Regions from separate parts of the Rossellomorea sp. NPDC077527 genome, predicted to be linked through region 2. Evidence: a T-box and tRNA genes for the amino acid it is inferred to sense, from the RefSeq annotation. Region 2 holds a T-box; the other holds one or more tRNA genes.
The links. The T-box of region 2 lies ahead of serS (serine--tRNA ligase). A T-box ahead of a tRNA ligase gene usually reads a tRNA of that ligase, here a tRNA-Ser.

Region 1: it encodes a tRNA-Ser, which carries the amino acid that the T-box ahead of serS (serine--tRNA ligase) is inferred to sense. The anticodon was not compared.

Annotation. Positions count from the first base shown of each region.
Region 1 is NZ_JBITVL010000002.1:928,320-937,175, forward strand. Features, by position in the region: gene ACIGG7_RS09895 (glycogen/starch/alpha-glucan phosphorylase) at 1-1,228, opposite strand, end outside; gene glgA (glycogen synthase GlgA) at 1,218-2,663, opposite strand; gene ACIGG7_RS09905 (GlgC family sugar phosphate nucleotidyltransferase) at 2,660-3,688, opposite strand; gene ACIGG7_RS09910 (glucose-1-phosphate adenylyltransferase) at 3,731-4,888, opposite strand; gene glgB (1,4-alpha-glucan branching enzyme) at 4,905-6,767, opposite strand; tRNA gene ACIGG7_RS09920 (tRNA-Glu) at 7,449-7,520, opposite strand; tRNA gene ACIGG7_RS09925 (tRNA-Ser) at 7,525-7,615, opposite strand; tRNA gene ACIGG7_RS09930 (tRNA-Asn) at 7,621-7,695, opposite strand; tRNA gene ACIGG7_RS09935 (tRNA-Ile) at 7,706-7,782, opposite strand; tRNA gene ACIGG7_RS09940 (tRNA-Gly) at 7,792-7,865, opposite strand; tRNA gene ACIGG7_RS09945 (tRNA-His) at 7,886-7,961, opposite strand; tRNA gene ACIGG7_RS09950 (tRNA-Phe) at 7,986-8,061, opposite strand; tRNA gene ACIGG7_RS09955 (tRNA-Asp) at 8,107-8,183, opposite strand; tRNA gene ACIGG7_RS09960 (tRNA-Met) at 8,301-8,374, opposite strand; tRNA gene ACIGG7_RS09965 (tRNA-Ser) at 8,396-8,488, opposite strand; tRNA gene ACIGG7_RS09970 (tRNA-Ile) at 8,506-8,582, opposite strand; tRNA gene ACIGG7_RS09975 (tRNA-Met) at 8,587-8,663, opposite strand; tRNA gene ACIGG7_RS09980 (tRNA-Ala) at 8,739-8,814, opposite strand; tRNA gene ACIGG7_RS09985 (tRNA-Pro) at 8,825-8,856, opposite strand, start outside.
Region 2 is NZ_JBITVL010000015.1:4,673-13,528, forward strand. Features, by position in the region: gene ACIGG7_RS23270 (serine hydrolase) at 1-507, shown strand, start outside; gene pdxS (pyridoxal 5'-phosphate synthase lyase subunit PdxS) at 1,151-2,032, shown strand; gene pdxT (pyridoxal 5'-phosphate synthase glutaminase subunit PdxT) at 2,044-2,634, shown strand; T-box leader at 2,688-2,896, shown strand; gene serS (serine--tRNA ligase) at 2,945-4,219, shown strand; tRNA gene ACIGG7_RS23290 (tRNA-Ser) at 4,338-4,430, shown strand; gene ACIGG7_RS23295 (hydrolase) at 4,537-4,896, opposite strand; gene ACIGG7_RS23300 (deoxynucleoside kinase) at 5,778-6,446, opposite strand; gene ACIGG7_RS23305 (deoxynucleoside kinase) at 6,430-7,086, opposite strand; gene ACIGG7_RS23310 (glycoside hydrolase family 18 protein) at 7,313-8,599, opposite strand; gene ACIGG7_RS23315 (cysteine hydrolase family protein) at 8,676-8,856, opposite strand, start outside.

The DNA of each region.
Region 1 (8,856 bases), on a different contig from region 2:
GGTGAGCCATTTTGACTTCATCATGGGAGATGATCGCCATGTCCTCAATTCTCTTCCACTCACCAGGATACGCTTCCCATAACTCCCTGCAGAACCGCTCATTGATTTCATTGACGATCATATGAATGCGGGGCAGGAGTGGCTGGAATATTCGAATTGGCCATCTCTCCAGTGCTTCCGATAGAGTCGTATGGTTCGTGTAAGCAAATGTATTCGTCGTAATCTCCCATGCATCTTCCCATTCAAAGGAATATTCATCAAGAAGGACCCTCATCAGCTCCGGAATGGCAAGAACCGGGTGGGTATCATTGATATGGATTGAAATATGTTCATGAAGCTCCCTTAAATCCCCGTTTCGATATAGGTATGAGTCCAGAATGGATCGTATGCTTGCCGATACCAGGAAATACTGTTGTTTAAGGCGCAGGATCTTCCCTTCTTCATGAGTATCGTCAGGATAAAGAAACTCTGTGATCGCTTCTGTGTCGCGCTTATATTTCATCATATCCTTCCCTGCTTTATAGGCGGCAGGCTCGGCACTCCATAAACGCAGGGTGTTGACCGTCGATGTTTCATATCCAACGACCGGCATATCATAAGGAACGGCCGCTACGATTTCAGCATCGACATGGCGAAACCTTAAGACATCCTTTTCCGTATATGATTCCACCTTGCCCCAGAAAGGGACTTCCACGGTTAGATCCGATTTCCGCACTTCCCACACATGACCATGGCGCAGCCACTGCTCGGGAAGCTCCATCTGAAATCCATTCACGATCTTTTGTTCAAACAGTCCATGCTTATAACGGATCCCATACCCATGTCCGGGAAGATTGAGAGACGCGAGAGAATCGAGAAAACAGGCAGCCAGGCGTCCAAGCCCTCCATTTCCAAGCCCTGCATCATGTTCGACCTCTTCCATATCCGCAAGGTCGATGCCGAGATCCTGCAGTCCTTTTTCCACAATATCGTAAATTCCCAAATTCATCAGGTTCTGACGGAGCAGACGTCCGAGCAGGAATTCAATCGATAAGTAATACACCTGCTTTTGCTTATTGAACCGGTACTGCTCGTTCGTATGGATCCAGTTCATCGAGATATATTCACGGATTAAATGACCTAATGTGAAGAACTGATCCTGACTGGTGGATTCAGGAAACGTCTTTCCATACATCATTTCAAGCTTTTTCAGAAACATCTCTTTAAATTCAATCGGATCAGAAAACATGGCTTTCACTCCTTGATACCAGGTCAGCATATAATTGATTATACTTGAAGGCTGATTGTGCCCAACTATAATCCTTATTCATTGCAGTACGTACAATATGATTCCATGTTTCCGGATCATCGTGGAAATACGACAATGCCCTTCTGTAGGTGTAGAGCATGTCATGGGCATTAAAATTCTTGAATGAGAATCCGTTTCCACTCTTCGTCACTTCATTGTAGGATTCTACCGTATCGTTCAATCCACCGGTCTCACGGACAAGCGGCAGGGCTCCATATCTCATGGCAATTAATTGTCCCAGCCCGCACGGCTCGAATTTAGATGGCATCAAGAACAGATCACTGGCAGAATAGATCTGTTTCGCCAGCTCCTCATTGAAGCCGATCTGTACTCTGACCTTGTCTGGATACGTCCATTCCATCTCCCTGAAGAACTGTTCAAATTCCCAATCCCCTGTCCCCAATAGGACAAATTGAACATTTTCCTGAATCATTTCATGAAAGACACCCCTGACCAGCTCGAGCCCCTTTTGATTCGTTAACCTAGAAATGATGGACACAAGAGGGATTCCTTCATTCACCTGGAGTCCCAGGCTTTGTTGCAGATGACGCTTCGCCTGTTTCTTTCCATGAAGATTGCCGCTAAAAAACGGAAACTCTCCATCATCGGGGTTATACACTTCATCGTCAATCCCATTGAGGATACCTAAAAGCTGGTTATACCGCTGACCCAGGATATTATGAAGCTTTTCTCCATAATACGGCGTGAGGATTTCCTCTTTATATGTAGGACTCACCGTTGTGACGAAATCCGAAGAAATGAGAGCACCTTTCATGAAATTGATATTGCCATAGAACTCGAGGTATTCATGATGAAAATACTTCTCGGGTATCCCTAATAAATCCGTCATCACCTGTTTAGGATAGATCCCCTGGAATTGGAGATTGTGAATCGTGAATACACTTCGAATATACGAATATCCCGGTCTCTCCTGGTATTCGCTTCGGAGTAAGAACGGAACCATGCCCGTGTGCCAGTCATGGCAGTGGATCACATCAGGGTAAAAATCTAGTACAGCGATACTTTCGAGTACTGCCCTTGTGAAGTAGGCAAAGCGCTCCCCATCATCAAAGTATCCGTACAGTCTGTCCCGTTTAAAATAATATTCATTGTCGACAAAATAATACGTTACTCCGTTTTCAGTGTACTCTTCAATCCCACAATACTGATTTCGCCAACCGACTGATACGAAGAACTCTTTCTTTCGTTTCATTTTAGAACAAAATTCCTGAGGAATCCCGCCATATTTAGGCAGGATCACCCTGACATCGGTCCCTAGACTTCTTAACTCCTTAGGCAGTGCGCCCGCTACGTCCGCCAGACCTCCGGATTTAATAAACGGGACACACTCCGATACTACAAATAACACTTTCACGAATTCATCAGCGCTCCTTGAATCATCCCTTTGCGAATGACAATTGGATTGTTTGGTTCTCCGATCAGTTTGACGCCATCCTCTATCCTCACATCTTTATCCAAGATCACATTCTCTAGTACACAGTTATCTCCAATTTGGCTCTTCTGCATAATGATGCTGTCCGAAATCGTCGTATTTTTTCCAACCTTCACCGCTCTGAACATCGTAGAATTCTTCACTTGACCTTCGATGTAGCACCCATTGGCAATGATACTGTTTTTCACACTGGCTGCTGACGTGTAGCGTGTCGGCGGTTCATCCTTCACCTTCGTATAGATCGGCATATCCTTCTTGAACAGCTCTTTCCAATAAGAATGGTTCATTAGCTTCATGCTGGCATCATAGTATTCCTTAATGGAGTCAATCGTTTGAACAAATCCAACATGCTCATATCCGCATACTTTAAAACCGCTGTCCATATCCTCCACGACATCCTGCATACATGTATAGCCCGTTTCACGTCGCTTAGCGATCAAATCAATAAGTGTAGACGTCTTGACTAAGTACATGTCTAAAGAGTTCCCGTTGTGACGCATTTCCGTGATATCACAGCCGATACGGATATGTCGTTCCAGTACCGGTTGATAATCGATATTGCATAATGTAAAACAATTGCTGATCAATGCATATTCCTGTGTACTGCGTTTAAAATAGTCCATATGATGTGCGAAGTGATTAAAGGACCCCACTCCTTCATCATTCGCTTCCAGGCCGGGTGCCGGGAAAAAGAACAATCCATCGCGCTTCCGGTTCAGATCCCAGTTCTTTCCTGAACCAAGATGATCCATCAGGGATCGATATTGAAACTTAGGAAAAATCGCAACGGAACCGATATCTGAATTCACCATATTGGAGAGAACAAAGTCAATCAAACGATATCTCCCTGCGATTGGAAGGGCGGCTAATGAGCGATGCAGCAATAAATCCTCCAACGAATCATAGTAACTCGTAGCATCAATAACACCAAGCATTGTATTTTTCAAAACACTTCTCCTCCTCTAATGTTGTAATATTGGTCTTGAATCTTACACTCTTTCTTGTTCCAGTAGTGTTTCAATGAATGATTCCGTCACAAGGATGACTTCATCGGATCCCTCTTCCGGCATGATACACAGACCGCTCGGAACCATTACATTAGAAGGCACGATCGCTTGCTCGATATACGCGTTCTCACCAATGACTGCATCCGGCATAATGACTGAGCGATTGACATGCGCCCCTTTCTTCACCGTCGTCCCCTGGAAGAGTACGGACTTTTGAATCGTCCCTTCAATCGTACACCCTTCATTTACAAGAGACCCTTCTACAAGCGCTTCCTCTGAAATATATTGAGGTGGCTCATTCGGATTAACCGAATACACTCTCCAGTCATGATCGAAAAGATTAAGTTCATTTTTTTCATCAATCAGGTCCATATTCGCTTCCCAAAGGCTCTTGACTGTACCGACATCTTTCCAATACCCTTCGAACGGATAAGCCATTAACTTCTTCTTTTCATCAAGCAGGAGAGGGATGACGTCCTTTCCAAAGTCATGACTGGAATCAGGATTTCGTTCATCCATCTCGAGGTAATCTTTCAGCACGGAGTAGTTGAAGATATAGATTCCCATCGAGGCAAGATTACTTTTAGGGAAAGCCGGTTTTTCTTCAAACTCTGTGACTCTCATCTCTTCGTTTGTGTTCATCAGCCCGAAACGGCTTGCCTCATCCCATCCCACTTCAATGACTGAAATCGAGACATCCGCTTTTTTCTCGATATGATAATCAAGCATTTTACTATAATCCATTTTGTAAATATGATCTCCGGATAGAATCAATACGTACTCCGGATCATATTGCTCTAAATAGTTCATATTTTGATAGATCGCACTTGCTGTCCCCGTATACCAGCGCATCTCAGATGATTCTGCATACGGTGGCAGCACCGTCACACCACCGTTTTTGCGGTCAAGATCCCATGCGCTCCCGATTCCGATATAAGAATTCAGTACGAGGGGTTGATACTGGGTAAGGACCCCTACTGTATCGATTCCCGAATTTGTACAGTTACTCAAAGTAAAATCGATGATACGGTACTTCCCTCCAAAAGGCACGGCGGGTTTCGCCAAACTCTTCGTCAATGAGCTTAATCTGCTCCCCTTTCCACCTGCTAATAACATGGCTACGCATCTACCTTTTGCCATCTTTCCTTCTCCCCTTTCAATCAATTGGTTTTAAATAAACGGCTGCATATGGTGGAATCGTCATTTCCACATATCCTTCTCTTCCATGGTACGTTTCATTTTGTACGGTAAGCGGCTCTGGGTTTACCTGGTGGGAACCTCCAAATCGCTCATCATCACTATTCCAAATCTCTTTATAAGAAGAGACCTTATTCACTCCCACCTTATATTGGTGATACACATGAGGACTGAAATTACAGATCACCACAAGATGATCCTCCCTTTCGATCCCATACCGGATAAAAGAGAAAATCTGCTGTTCTGCATTATTCACATCCACCCATTCAAATCCCTCTGAACGATGATCCATTTGGAATAACGGTTCAGCACCTTTATATAAATGCAAAAGCTCTTTAAAATATGAATTGAATTTGTGATGAAATTCGTAATCCAGTAAATGCCAATCTAATTCCTCAAGATCCTTCCACTCTGAAAACGGGGCCAATTCACTTCCCATAAAAAGGAGCTTTTTCCCCGGATGAGCTATCATATAGCTCAGGAGCAATCGGTATTGTGCGAATTTCTGCCAGTAATCCCCCGGCATTTTATTCAATAATGACTTCTTCCCATGTACCACTTCATCGTGGGAAAAGGGAAGGACATAATTCTCTGAATAGGCATATAGCAATGAAAACGTGATGAGAGAATGTACATGCCTTCGTTCAGAACTATCGGTTTCCATATATTTAAGGACGTCATTCATCCATCCCATATTCCACTTATAATTAAATCCAAGACCCCCATAGTGAACAGGAGACGTCACCTGTGGCCAATCCGTAGAATCCTCTGCAATCATCAGAATCGAAGAATCAAATTCAAATACGGCCTTGTTCAAGTTTTTCAAGAACTGAATAGCCCCTTCATTGGGAGCAAGTTGTCCCTGATTCGCCCAGTAAATGATGTTCGCTACTGCATCAATCCTGAATCCATCAATATGATACATGTCCATCCAGAAACGGGCATTGGAGATAAGGAAGCTTCTCACTTCACCCTTGCCTAAATCGAAATTTGCCGTCCCCCACGTATAATTCTCACGATCTCTTTCCTGACTGTACTCATAAGCAAAAGATCCATCAAATTCATATAAACCGTGAGCATCCTTACAAAAATGACCGGGCACCCAATCCAATATCACGCCAATGTTATGTAAATGGCACTCATTCACAAATGCCATCAACTCATGAGGGGAACCGTAGCGACTGGTTGGGGAATAATAACCGGTACCCTGATACCCCCAGGAACGGTCAAATGGATGTTCTGTGACAGGTAGCAGTTCAATATGAGTGAAACCCTGCTCTTTGACATGAGGAATCAATTGCTGTGCTAATTCCTTATAAGAAAGGAACTTTCCTGCTTTCTTCTTCCATGTGCCCAAATGCACTTCATAAATCGCCATGGGCTTGTCATAGATCGTAGAACCGGTCCGGTCCTCTATCCACTTCTCATCTTCCCAGGAAAAACCCTCAAGCTCATACACAACGCTCGCAGTATTAGGACGCCTTTCAGAGGCAAACCCATAAGGATCCGCCTTCAACTTTTTTAAACCGGATGGAGTCGTAATTTCATACTTATACGTTTCTCCAGATAAGTCCCTATCCACTCGGATGGTCCATAAACCCTCATGATTACGTCTACTAAGTTCATACCCAATCCCAATCCATTGATTAAAGGAACCCACCAATGAAACTTGCCTTGCTTTCGGTGCCCAAACGCAAAATTCTGTATAAGTCCCAGTAGAATCTCTTCTCACATGGGAACCCATAAACTGATAGGCCTGCTGTAAATTACCCTCGTGGAACAAAAAAACATCATAATCTGTTATGGTCATTGCGTTCATCATCTCACCTACATTTTTTCAATCTACTTACTACTTTCTAACAACATCACTAAATTCCTTTATATAATCGTCGCTCAATTACGACAATTTACTACATGGAGATTTGAAAAAGAACTAAAATTGGGGGAATATTGTAAATGGTAAGGTTTACATTGTAAAATCATAGGGGAATCCTGTTGAATTCATAGCGGAATTTGTCGAAAGTTTTTTGATAAAAATAAGGAGAAATTGCGGGAAATGTAGAAGGATTCCGGTATTTTGTATGATTTTTAATAGGGTGTGAGAGGGGATGGCAATGTCGAATGGAGGGTTTAAGAGGGTGTGCTGGACTCTTACTTTAGGATAATTGTTTATTCTGGTTTGGAAACATGGGAAGTGAAGGTCATGGGGATTTGGAGAAGGGGATGATGGAAGTCGATAATATTTGGGGTGAACTCGATAATAAAGTGGATAGAGTCGATAATATATCATGGAACTCGATAATATATCCGAAAACTCGATAATAAATGATTCATAGCTAATAATATCTATATTAGTTGAGAGCTGTGTCAGGCTTTTCAGTACAAAACCTCTCCTCATGATTCCGTTCTCGCTCCATATTCAAAGATATCCCTTGATTTGGGCATATATTAAGCTCCCAATATATACAAAAAAAGACTATCATAGTTGATAGTCTTTTCAGAATGACCCATACGGGATTCGAACCCGTGTTACCGCCGTGAAAGGGCGGTGTCTTAACCGCTTGACCAATGGGCCTTAATGGCGGAGAAGGAGGGATTTGAACCCTCGCGCCAGTTGCCCGACCTACACCCTTAGCAGGGGCGCCTCTTCAGCCACTTGAGTACTTCTCCATATTTGGCTCCGCAGGCAAGATTCGAACTTGCGACCGATCGGTTAACAGCCGATAGCTCTACCACTGAGCTACTGCGGAATAATGAAAATGGTGGGCCTAAGTGGACTCGAACCACCGACCTCACGCTTATCAGGCGTGCGCTCTAACCAGCTGAGCTATAGGCCCATAAATAATTGGAGCGGGTGAAGGGAATCGAACCCTCATCATCAGCTTGGAAGGCTGAGGTTTTACCACTAAACTACACCCGCACATTCTATTTAAATGTATATGGGGCGACTGATGGGAATCGAACCCACGAATGCCTGAACCACAATCAGGTGCGTTAACCACTTCGCCACAATCGCCACAACGTATATAATTAGAAACAATGGTGGCTCAGGACGGAATCGAACCGCCGACACATGGATTTTCAGTCCATTGCTCTACCAACTGAGCTACTGAGCCTTATTATTATAGAAGATTAAATTTTCAAAAGAACATTTTAAAAAATGGCGGTCCGGACGGGACTCGAACCCGCGACCTCCTGCGTGACAGGCAGGCATTCTAACCAACTGAACTACCGGACCAAAGCTTTTTGCGTTAGCAAAATAGGTTTCATTACTTCCGCGATAGCGAAAATAACTATCCATACGTGACTCATAAAAGATTAATGATAAACCCTTTAAAACTGAATCAAAATGGTATTGCGGGGACAGGATTTGAACCTGCGACCTTCGGGTTATGAGCCCGACGAGCTACCGAACTGCTCCACCCCGCGACGATATAAATATGAAAAATATGGAGGAGGAAGGGGGATTCGAACCCCCGCGGGCTGTTACACCCCTGTCGGTTTTCAAGACCGATCCCTTCAGCCGGACTTGGGTATTCCTCCGTAATGAAAATGGTACTTGGTGGACCTTGTAGGACTCGAACCTACGACCGGACGGTTATGAGCCGTCTGCTCTAACCAACTGAGCTAAAGGTCCCTATTGGTAGCGGCGGAGGGGATCGAACCCCCGACCTCACGGGTATGAACCGTACGCTCTAGCCAGCTGAGCTACACCGCCAAGAAACATGAAATACACTATTGAATTTTACTTTCGTAAAACGAGTGTAGTTTATTTTGCTTTCGCAAAAAAACTTGGTGGAGCCTAGCGGGATCGAACCGCTGACCTCCTGCGTGCAAAGCAGGCGCTCTCCCAGCTGAGCTAAGGCCCCAAAAAAGAAGTGGTCGGGAAGACAGGATTCGAACCTGCGACC
Region 2 (8,856 bases):
GATGTTAGCTCTGGTGAAAATTCCTATGACGCACGTTTTAATGAAACAAGAAAAATGTTAGATTATGCTTTTTCTAACTTCACAATGGAAGAAGTCCTTCCTGCTGACTATCAAGTCAAAGGTCAAAAGACAATTCCGGTTGATAAAGGAAAAGAAAAAGAAGTCAAAATCAAAACCGATGCTCCTTTGAGTATGGTGATCAAGAACGGTGAAGCAGATCAATATAAACCTAAATTTGTATTGGACAAGAAGAAATTAAACGAAGATGGTGAACTGACGGCTCCTGTAAAAGAAGGGGAAAAAGTTGGGTACGTCATGTTAGAAGCGAAAGGCAAGAAAGATTTAGGATACCTTACGGATAAAGGGACGAATGCTTCAAAAGCATCTGTTGTAACAGTGGATGGTGTGGAAAAAGCAAACTGGTTCGTCCTTTCCATGAGAGCCGTTGGTGGATTCTTCGGAGATATCTGGGATTCCATTACTTCTACGGTTAAAGGCTGGTTCTAATTCAATGAAACACCAAGACTTAAGTTGCACAGGGTCTTGGTGTTTTTTCATAATTGTACCTATGTAGGGGACTCTACAAAGGGACTGATGGAATGCTTGTCTGGCCTGACCAAGCCGCTACTGCTTTTCGAGTTGTCCAGCTCCAGCGGCTTGAGGCTCGAGGTCATAAGCCAAGTCACCCAAAAAGGCAAAGTACGCCTTTCCAGGTGTCTCGACTTATGCTTGTCGCCCCAGAACGAGCCGCTTCCGCTTTTCGTCTTGTCTAGCTGCGGGGCTTAGAGGCTCGAGGTCATAAGCCAAACATGCCAAAAAGGCAAAGTGCGCCTTTCCGGCATGTTCGTCTTATGCTTGTCGGGCCTGACCAAGCCGCTTCCGCTTTTCGTGATGTCCAGCTACGGGGGCTTGGGGCTCGAGGTCATAAGCTAAATATGCCAAAAAGGCAAAGAACGCCTTTCCGGCATATTCATCTTATGCTTGTCGGGCCTGACCAAGCCGCTTCCGCTTTTCGTCTTGACATAAGCTTGTTTTTATTGTTTATTTAGCAGTAGGGTTACATAATCATTCCGAGTGTTTTAGTCGCGTTTTCTTCCTTTTATGGAAAGTTTCGGGACAGGCATGGGATAAATATAAGGGGGATACAGATATGAAGACTGGTACAGATCGTGTAAAAAGAGGTATGGCTGAGATGCAAAAAGGCGGCGTCATCATGGACGTTGTCAATGCAGAGCAGGCGAAGATTGCTGAAGCTGCGGGTGCAGTTGCGGTAATGGCTTTAGAACGAGTTCCAGCAGACATCCGTGCTGCAGGTGGAGTAGCAAGAATGGCAGATCCTCGCATTATTGAAGAAGTGATGGGTGCCGTGACGATTCCTGTAATGGCAAAGGCTCGTATTGGTCATATCGTAGAGGCGAAAGTACTTGAATCAATGGGTGTCGATTACCTTGATGAAAGTGAAGTATTAACTCCTGCTGATGAAGAGTACCATTTAAATAAAAGAGATTTCACTGTTCCATTCGTATGTGGATGCCGTGATTTAGGCGAAGCTGCACGCCGTATCGGTGAAGGTGCATCGATGCTTCGTACGAAGGGTGAGCCGGGAACTGGTAACATCGTGGAAGCGGTTCGTCATATGCGTAAGGTAAATGCTCAGGTTCGCAAGCTTGTAAGCATGAACGAAGATGAAATCATGACGGAAGCAAAGCTGCTTGGAGCTCCATACGAATTATTATTAGAAATTAAAGAAAACGGTCGTTTACCTGTTGTAAACTTTGCTGCAGGCGGAATTGCCACACCAGCTGATGCTGCTCTTATGATGGAACTGGGAGCTGACGGAGTATTCGTAGGTTCGGGTATCTTTAAATCAGAGAACCCTGAGAAATTTGCAAGAGCGATTGTAGAAGCGACTACTCACTACCAGGATTACAAGTTGATTGCAGAGCTTTCAAAAGAGCTTGGTGTAGCTATGAAGGGTGTAGAAATTGCTTCTATTTTACCTGAAAACCGCATGCAAGACCGTGGATGGTAAGGTGTGATTCTATGTTGAACATCGGTGTATTAGGACTTCAAGGTGCCGTCAGAGAGCATGTGCGTTCCATTAAAGCCTCAGGTGCCACCCCCATCGTCATCAAGCGTGTGGAGCAGCTGGAGGAGATTCAAGGACTGATCATGCCCGGTGGGGAAAGTACGACGATGAGAAGGCTGATTGATCGCTATGGATTTATGGAGCCGTTAAGACAATTTGCTGCGGATGGTAAGCCGATCTTTGGAACGTGTGCAGGCTTGATTCTCTTGGCGAAGCATATCGTCGGGTACGATGAGCCTCATTTAGGAGTAATGGATGTGACGGTGGAACGTAATTCCTTCGGCCGTCAGAAAGAGAGCTTTGAAGCGGATCTTTCCATTGCCCATGTAGGGGAAGGATTCAATGCCGTCTTCATTCGTGCACCACACATCGTGGAAGCGGGAGAAGATGTTGAAATCCTGGCGAAACATGATGGACGCATCGTCCTTGCCAGGCACGGACAGTTCCTCGGTTGTTCCTTCCATCCTGAATTGACAGATGATCATCGTTTGACTGCATTCTTCGTCGAGATGGTGAAGGAAAGCATGGAAAAAACAATCGCATAATTCTATTGCATAATGGAAAACATTGTAGTAGATTATGAAATAACCAATAAAAATTTAAATCGTTGATAGGAATTAGTAGTAAAGAAGGCTTGCCTAAGAGAGTCGATGGCCGGTGAGAATCGATGCAAGAGCTTTACGAATCCATCCTTGAGTGAAGTACTGAATGAAGTAGGTATTTTCGGTGATTCCGTTACCATCTCTTAAGAGGAAGATGCTCTGCGTCTTCAATTAGGGTGGCAACGCGGAAACCTCCGTCCCTTTTACCAGGGATGGGGGTTTTTTATTTTTTTATAAAAAGGAGAGAAAGAACATGTTAGACATTCGATATTTACGTAACAATCTGGAAGATGTAAAAGCGCGCCTGCAGCACCGCGGTGAGAATTTGGAGGACTTCGGCAAGTTTGAAGAGCTTGATAAAAGAAGAAGAGAACTGCTTGTGGAAAGTGAAGAGTTAAAGAGCAAGCGTAATGAAGTGTCCCAACAAATCGCGGAGCTTAAGAAAGAGAAAAAAGATGCTCAGGACATGATCGTGGAAATGCGAGAAGTAGGGGCAATGGTAAAAAAATTAGACGATGAATTAAGAGGTATCGAAGAAGAATTAGAACGCATTCTTCTATCTATTCCTAACATTCCTCATGAGTCTGTACCTGTTGGTGAAACAGAAGATGACAATATTGAAGCACGTAAATGGGGAGAAGTCAGGGAATTTGATTTCGAAGCACAGCCCCACTGGGATGTTGCCACAGGACTTGGAATCCTTGATTTCGAACGTGCAGGGAAAGTAACGGGTAGCCGTTTCGTTTTCTATAAAGGACTTGGAGCAAGACTTGAAAGAGCTCTAATCAACTTCATGATGGACCTTCACATGGATGAGCATGGCTATACAGAAATGATTCCTCCATTCCTTGTAAACAGAGCGAGCATGACGGGAACTGGTCAGCTTCCTAAGTTTGAAGAAGATGCGTTCAGAATTGAAAGCGAAGACTATTTCTTAGTCCCGACTGCCGAAGTACCTGTGACGAATTATCATCGTGATGAAATCCTGAAGGCTGATGAACTGCCGGTAAGCTATGTCGCATACAGCGCAAACTTCCGCTCTGAGGCAGGATCTGCAGGACGTGATACAAGAGGATTGATCCGTCAGCATCAATTCAACAAGGTTGAGCTTGTCCGCTTTGTGAAGCCTGAAGATTCTTATGATGCTTTAGAGGAGTTAACAGGGCATGCTGAAAAAGTACTTCAATTACTTGGTCTGCCATACCGCGTATTGTCTATGTGTACAGCGGACTTAGGTTTCACTGCAGCCAAGAAATACGACATTGAAGTTTGGATCCCGAGTTACGGAACGTACCGTGAGATCTCTTCTTGCAGTAACTTTGAAAGCTTCCAGGCGAGACGTGCCAACATCCGTTTCAGAAGAGAGCCAAATGCGAAACCTGAACATGTGCATACATTAAATGGATCTGGTTTAGCGATTGGCCGTACAGTAGCAGCAATCTTGGAAAACTACCAGCAGGAAGATGGCAGCGTCATCGTTCCAGAAGCCCTGCGTCCGTATATGGGTGGAATAGAAGTCATTAAGTAAAGGTTTTTCAGACAGTCAAAGGAAGTCTCACGGGTATTTGTGTGAGACTTCTTTAAATTTTTTTAGAAATATCCTTGACTCCATTTGGTCACCATGATATTATTATTCTTGTCGATACGGAGGAATACCCAAGTCCGGCTGAAGGGATCGGTCTTGAAAACCGACAGGGGTGTAACAGCCCGCGGGGGTTCGAATCCCCCTTCCTCCTCCATTGATTTTTTTATAACCATAGCGCATAAACATTGGAGATAGAATTCGTTACATTTTATGTAACGAATTTTTTTATTATGTGGGCGTGACTGATGGCCCCGGTCCATTTACTTAAGGTTTCGAATGTCTTCTCTTAAATGGGTACCCTGTGTATGATTCAGCACTCCCATATTTGTTATATGCATCCGTGCTTCTTCATCCCCGAGCAAATAGATCTTCGCATAGATATCCCTCATCGATTGATCATACCGATCATCTTCAGGTGAATTGTGGTATTGACGAAATGGAACCTGTGCTCGTCTCATGGTCGACATGTCATCATCATAGTTCTCGTTAAAAAGCATTTTCAGCTCGTTTACTTCCGTAGGAGTGGCAGATATGCGAAAGCTGGGGCTTGCGCTTTGATTCGGGTCCTGTAAGATGTCTCCGCTGCTGATATCTACAAAATATATTTGTTTCGTTTCCATGATTTTTTCATCTCCTTAATTCAATGATTGTTTTTACATATACCTCTTTTCGAATGGAAATAAACGGATGTATCACTTTAAAGAAGCGAGTAGTAGTTGATTTCCGCTCCAATCAACCCTCGGAACATACTCTTACTAAAGTTTCATCAGCAGCTACTATTTTTTAAAAGGGCTGTTTTCCCAAAGATTGTTGCTATTTGCATCCAAACTTAGATTTACGATGCTCTGTCATTTAGGTTGTGGTGCAGGAGGGTGAAGGGAACTGCTCCGCCTTCCACGGACGTTCGGCCGAGCCTCCTCAGCAAAAAGCGCTTCTGGGGTCTCGGCACGCCCGTTTTCCGTAGGAGTCTACGCAGTTCCCTTCACCCTCTAACGTAGTAAGTAGTTGACAGAGCAAAAGGGTATGTGACCATCAGTTTAAAAGAGTAAAGGACTATGAAATAAAATCAGTCGCGGCAACGAATGAAAAAGCAGTTGCATATGCAATCTCCACATTTCCTTTGTGATAGTCAAACTTTTCGTCAGTTGATTGGAGCGGAAGGTGCTCGACTCCTGCGGGAAACGCTGGACAGCACGGAAAGCGGAGGCGGCTCGTTCAGCTCCGACAAGCATAAGATGAATGGGCTAAGAAGGCGTTCTTTTGCCTTCTTGGACCATTTAGCTTATGACCTCGAGGGGCTAGCCGCCGTAGCTGGACAGGTGAGACCCCGCAGGCGAAGCCGAGGAGGCTCACCGCCAGCCCCGCGGAAAGCGAGCACCTGTAGCGGAAATCAACCGCCACTCGCTACATCCAAAAGCAACAATGTTTACGAAAAAAACCTTTAAAAATAATAAAAGAGACTACTTTTTCCATATAGGATTAAGTAGTCTCTTTTATATATTCAGCTCTTCAACATTCTCGTCTGTTCAATGAAATACCCGATTCTTTCAACGATCGGCTCGATAGAGTTTTGGTCGTTGACGAGATCGTATTCGCTGATGTCGAGTCTTAGGACCGGACATGCGTTAAAGGAATTGATCCAGTTTTCGTAGCGTTCGTGCATTTCTTCCCAGTAGGCAACAGGTGTTTGCTGTTCCATCGGGCGACCGCGTTCGCGGATGCGATCCACGACATTATCGATGGATCCTTCCAGATAGATCAACAGGTCAGGGTGTGGGAAATACGGTGTCATGACCATGGCATCGAAAAGGCTTGTATATGTTTCATAATCGATTTCACTCATATTTCCCTTTTCATAATGCATGCGGGCGAAGATGCCTGTATCTTCATAGATGGAGCGGTCTTGAATGAAGCCGCCGCCATATTCGAAGATTTTCTTCTGCTCTTTGAAGCGTTCTGCTAGGAAATAGACTTGAAGGTGGAAGCTCCAGCTTTTGAAGTCTTGATAAAATTTATCGAGATATGGATTCGTATCCACTTTTTCAAATGACGTGCGAAAGTCTAAGGCGTTGGCCAATCCGTTCGTCATGGTGGATTTCCCGACACCGACCGTTCCGGCGATGGTGATCACGGCATTGTTCGGGATCCCGTATTTAGTGCGAAGATTCATGATAGTGAACTCCTTTTTTTAGTGTAGTTTCTAATTGAGTAAGAATATGATCCAGATCCTCTTTATTCTGAACGAAGTCTACGTGGTCGCCATTATAGCGAAGAACAGGGATATCCGGGTGTGTTTCTTCAAATGTATTCATATACTCTTCATAATCAAGGGATAACTGCTTCAGATACAGCGGGCTGATTTTCTTTTCGAAATCCCGACCTCTTTTTTCAATTCGCTTCAGGAGCGTATCTAAGCCTGCGTTCAAGTAAATGACCACATTGGGTCTCGGCATATCTGTAGTCAGGATGTCATAGATATTGAGGTATTTCTTGAATTGCTGTTCATCCTTCAACGTGCGTTTTGCGAAGATGATGTTTTTAAGAATATGATAATCTGCTACGACAGATTTGTTCTGAGATAGGTAGTGTTTCTCGATATCTTCCAGTTGTTTATATCGATTGCATAAGAAAAACATCTCTGTTTGGAAGCTCCATTCTTCAATGTCATCATAAAATTTATCTAAGAATGGATTCTCATCTACGATTTCTTTTAACAGATGAAATTGAAAATGATCGGAAATCGCTTTTGCAAGAGAGGTTTTTCCTATTCCAATCGGGCCTTCAACGGTAATGAAAGGAATGCGCCCCATTAATTGTCCTCCTCATATTACGGCAGTTTTCTCAATAATAATGTAAAAAATTACGACAGGAATTATTGTAACACAATATATGGATGGTTTGTTCAGCATATTTCCCGTGGTAGAGAAAACCATCCTGTCATTATATCGGCTTTCTGTAAGGAGATTTTATGTAAATGCAAATAAAAAGCTGAAGGATGGGTGTTTATAGATTTACCCATCCTTCAGCTTCTATTAATTATCTTTTGACGACGTTAAAATTGTCGGAAATTAACAACCAGTTTTGAGGGAAGGAGAGACCGAGTTTCCAGTAGCTCATCCCCCTCAATTTCAATTCTTTCATAAGATCGAATTTAGCCTGGATACTACGTCCATCCTCAAACCAGACTTCATGATCTTTTCCCGTGTTTGCATCACGGTACTTGAAGAAAGGTGCCTGTGCTTTCTGATCATAGTCGATTTTGACATTATTATCAGCGGCAATCTTAATGGCTTGCTGAGGACTGATGGCTTTCGCTGTACTTCCCTGTACAAAGGGTAGGGTCCAGTCATAACCATATAAATTCTGCCCCATGAGAATTTTGGATGGCGGCATTTCAGACACGGCGTATTCAAGGACTTCCCGAACCGGTCCAATCGGAGAGACCGCCATGGCAGGACCGCCGCTGTAACCCCATTCGTACGTCATGATGACGACGAAATCGACAATCTCACCATGTGCTTTATAATCATGCGCCTCATACCATTTCCCTTTCTGGTCCGCACTGGTCTTAGGGGCCAGGGCGGTGGAGAGGAGCCATCCTTCCTGATTGAAACGCTTTTTTGCTTTTCGTAAAAATTGGTTATATGCTTCCTTGTCCTGTGGACGCAGATACTCAAAGTCGAAGTGGATATCCCTGAATCCATATTTCTTGGCGGTTTTGACGACGTTATCCAGGAATTTATTCTGGATGGCCTGATCGGTTAACAGAATGCGCCCCAGTTCATCACTGAATGTCCCATCTTCTTGATTGGTGATGGCCATCATCATGACATTATTATTGTTTTTTCCGGTTTGAATCAGATTTCCAAGTGGAGGCTCTTTCAAAGTACCGTCCCGTTTGGCTTGAAAGCTGAATGGAGCAAGGTAGGTCAGGTATGGGGCAGCTTCCTTGGCACTATCTTCAAGGTTTTGGGATACTTCTTTACCATAAGGCTCGACATATCCATTAAACTCCGCTTTCCCCTTTGGCTTCTGTGGAATGTATAAACGAAACCCCACCTGCAAAGGCTGGTTAGGAGATATTCCATTCACCCGCGCCAGTTCCTGATAAGGGACTCCTGTCTTCTGACTGATACTCCAGAGGCTATCACCGGGTTGAACAAAGTAAAAACTTCCTATGATCGGGATGACCAATGACTGGCCGATCACTAAGTTATCGGGATTCGGAAGTTCATTCGCATCCACTATATCTTTCACTGTTGACCCATACGCTTGGGCGATGCCAAATAAAGATTGGTTCGGCCGGACAACATGTATTTGCATAAACAAACCCTCCTCTATTTCATTCACTATAATCAGCCTATGAAATAGGGGGAATGAATATGTTTAGGCAAAAAAATTATAAGGTGCTTTCGGTTGGTTCAATATTCGCCTTTAAAACGTTTTTCATCATGGTCAAGGCGTAGTGGTTATCTTCTTCACTGACGGAGGCGATGGCGTCACCGGGCACCATCAGATTAAACTCTCTCATATACGCATCGTTGGCCGTGAAGAGGACGCAAATATTCCCTGCAATTCCT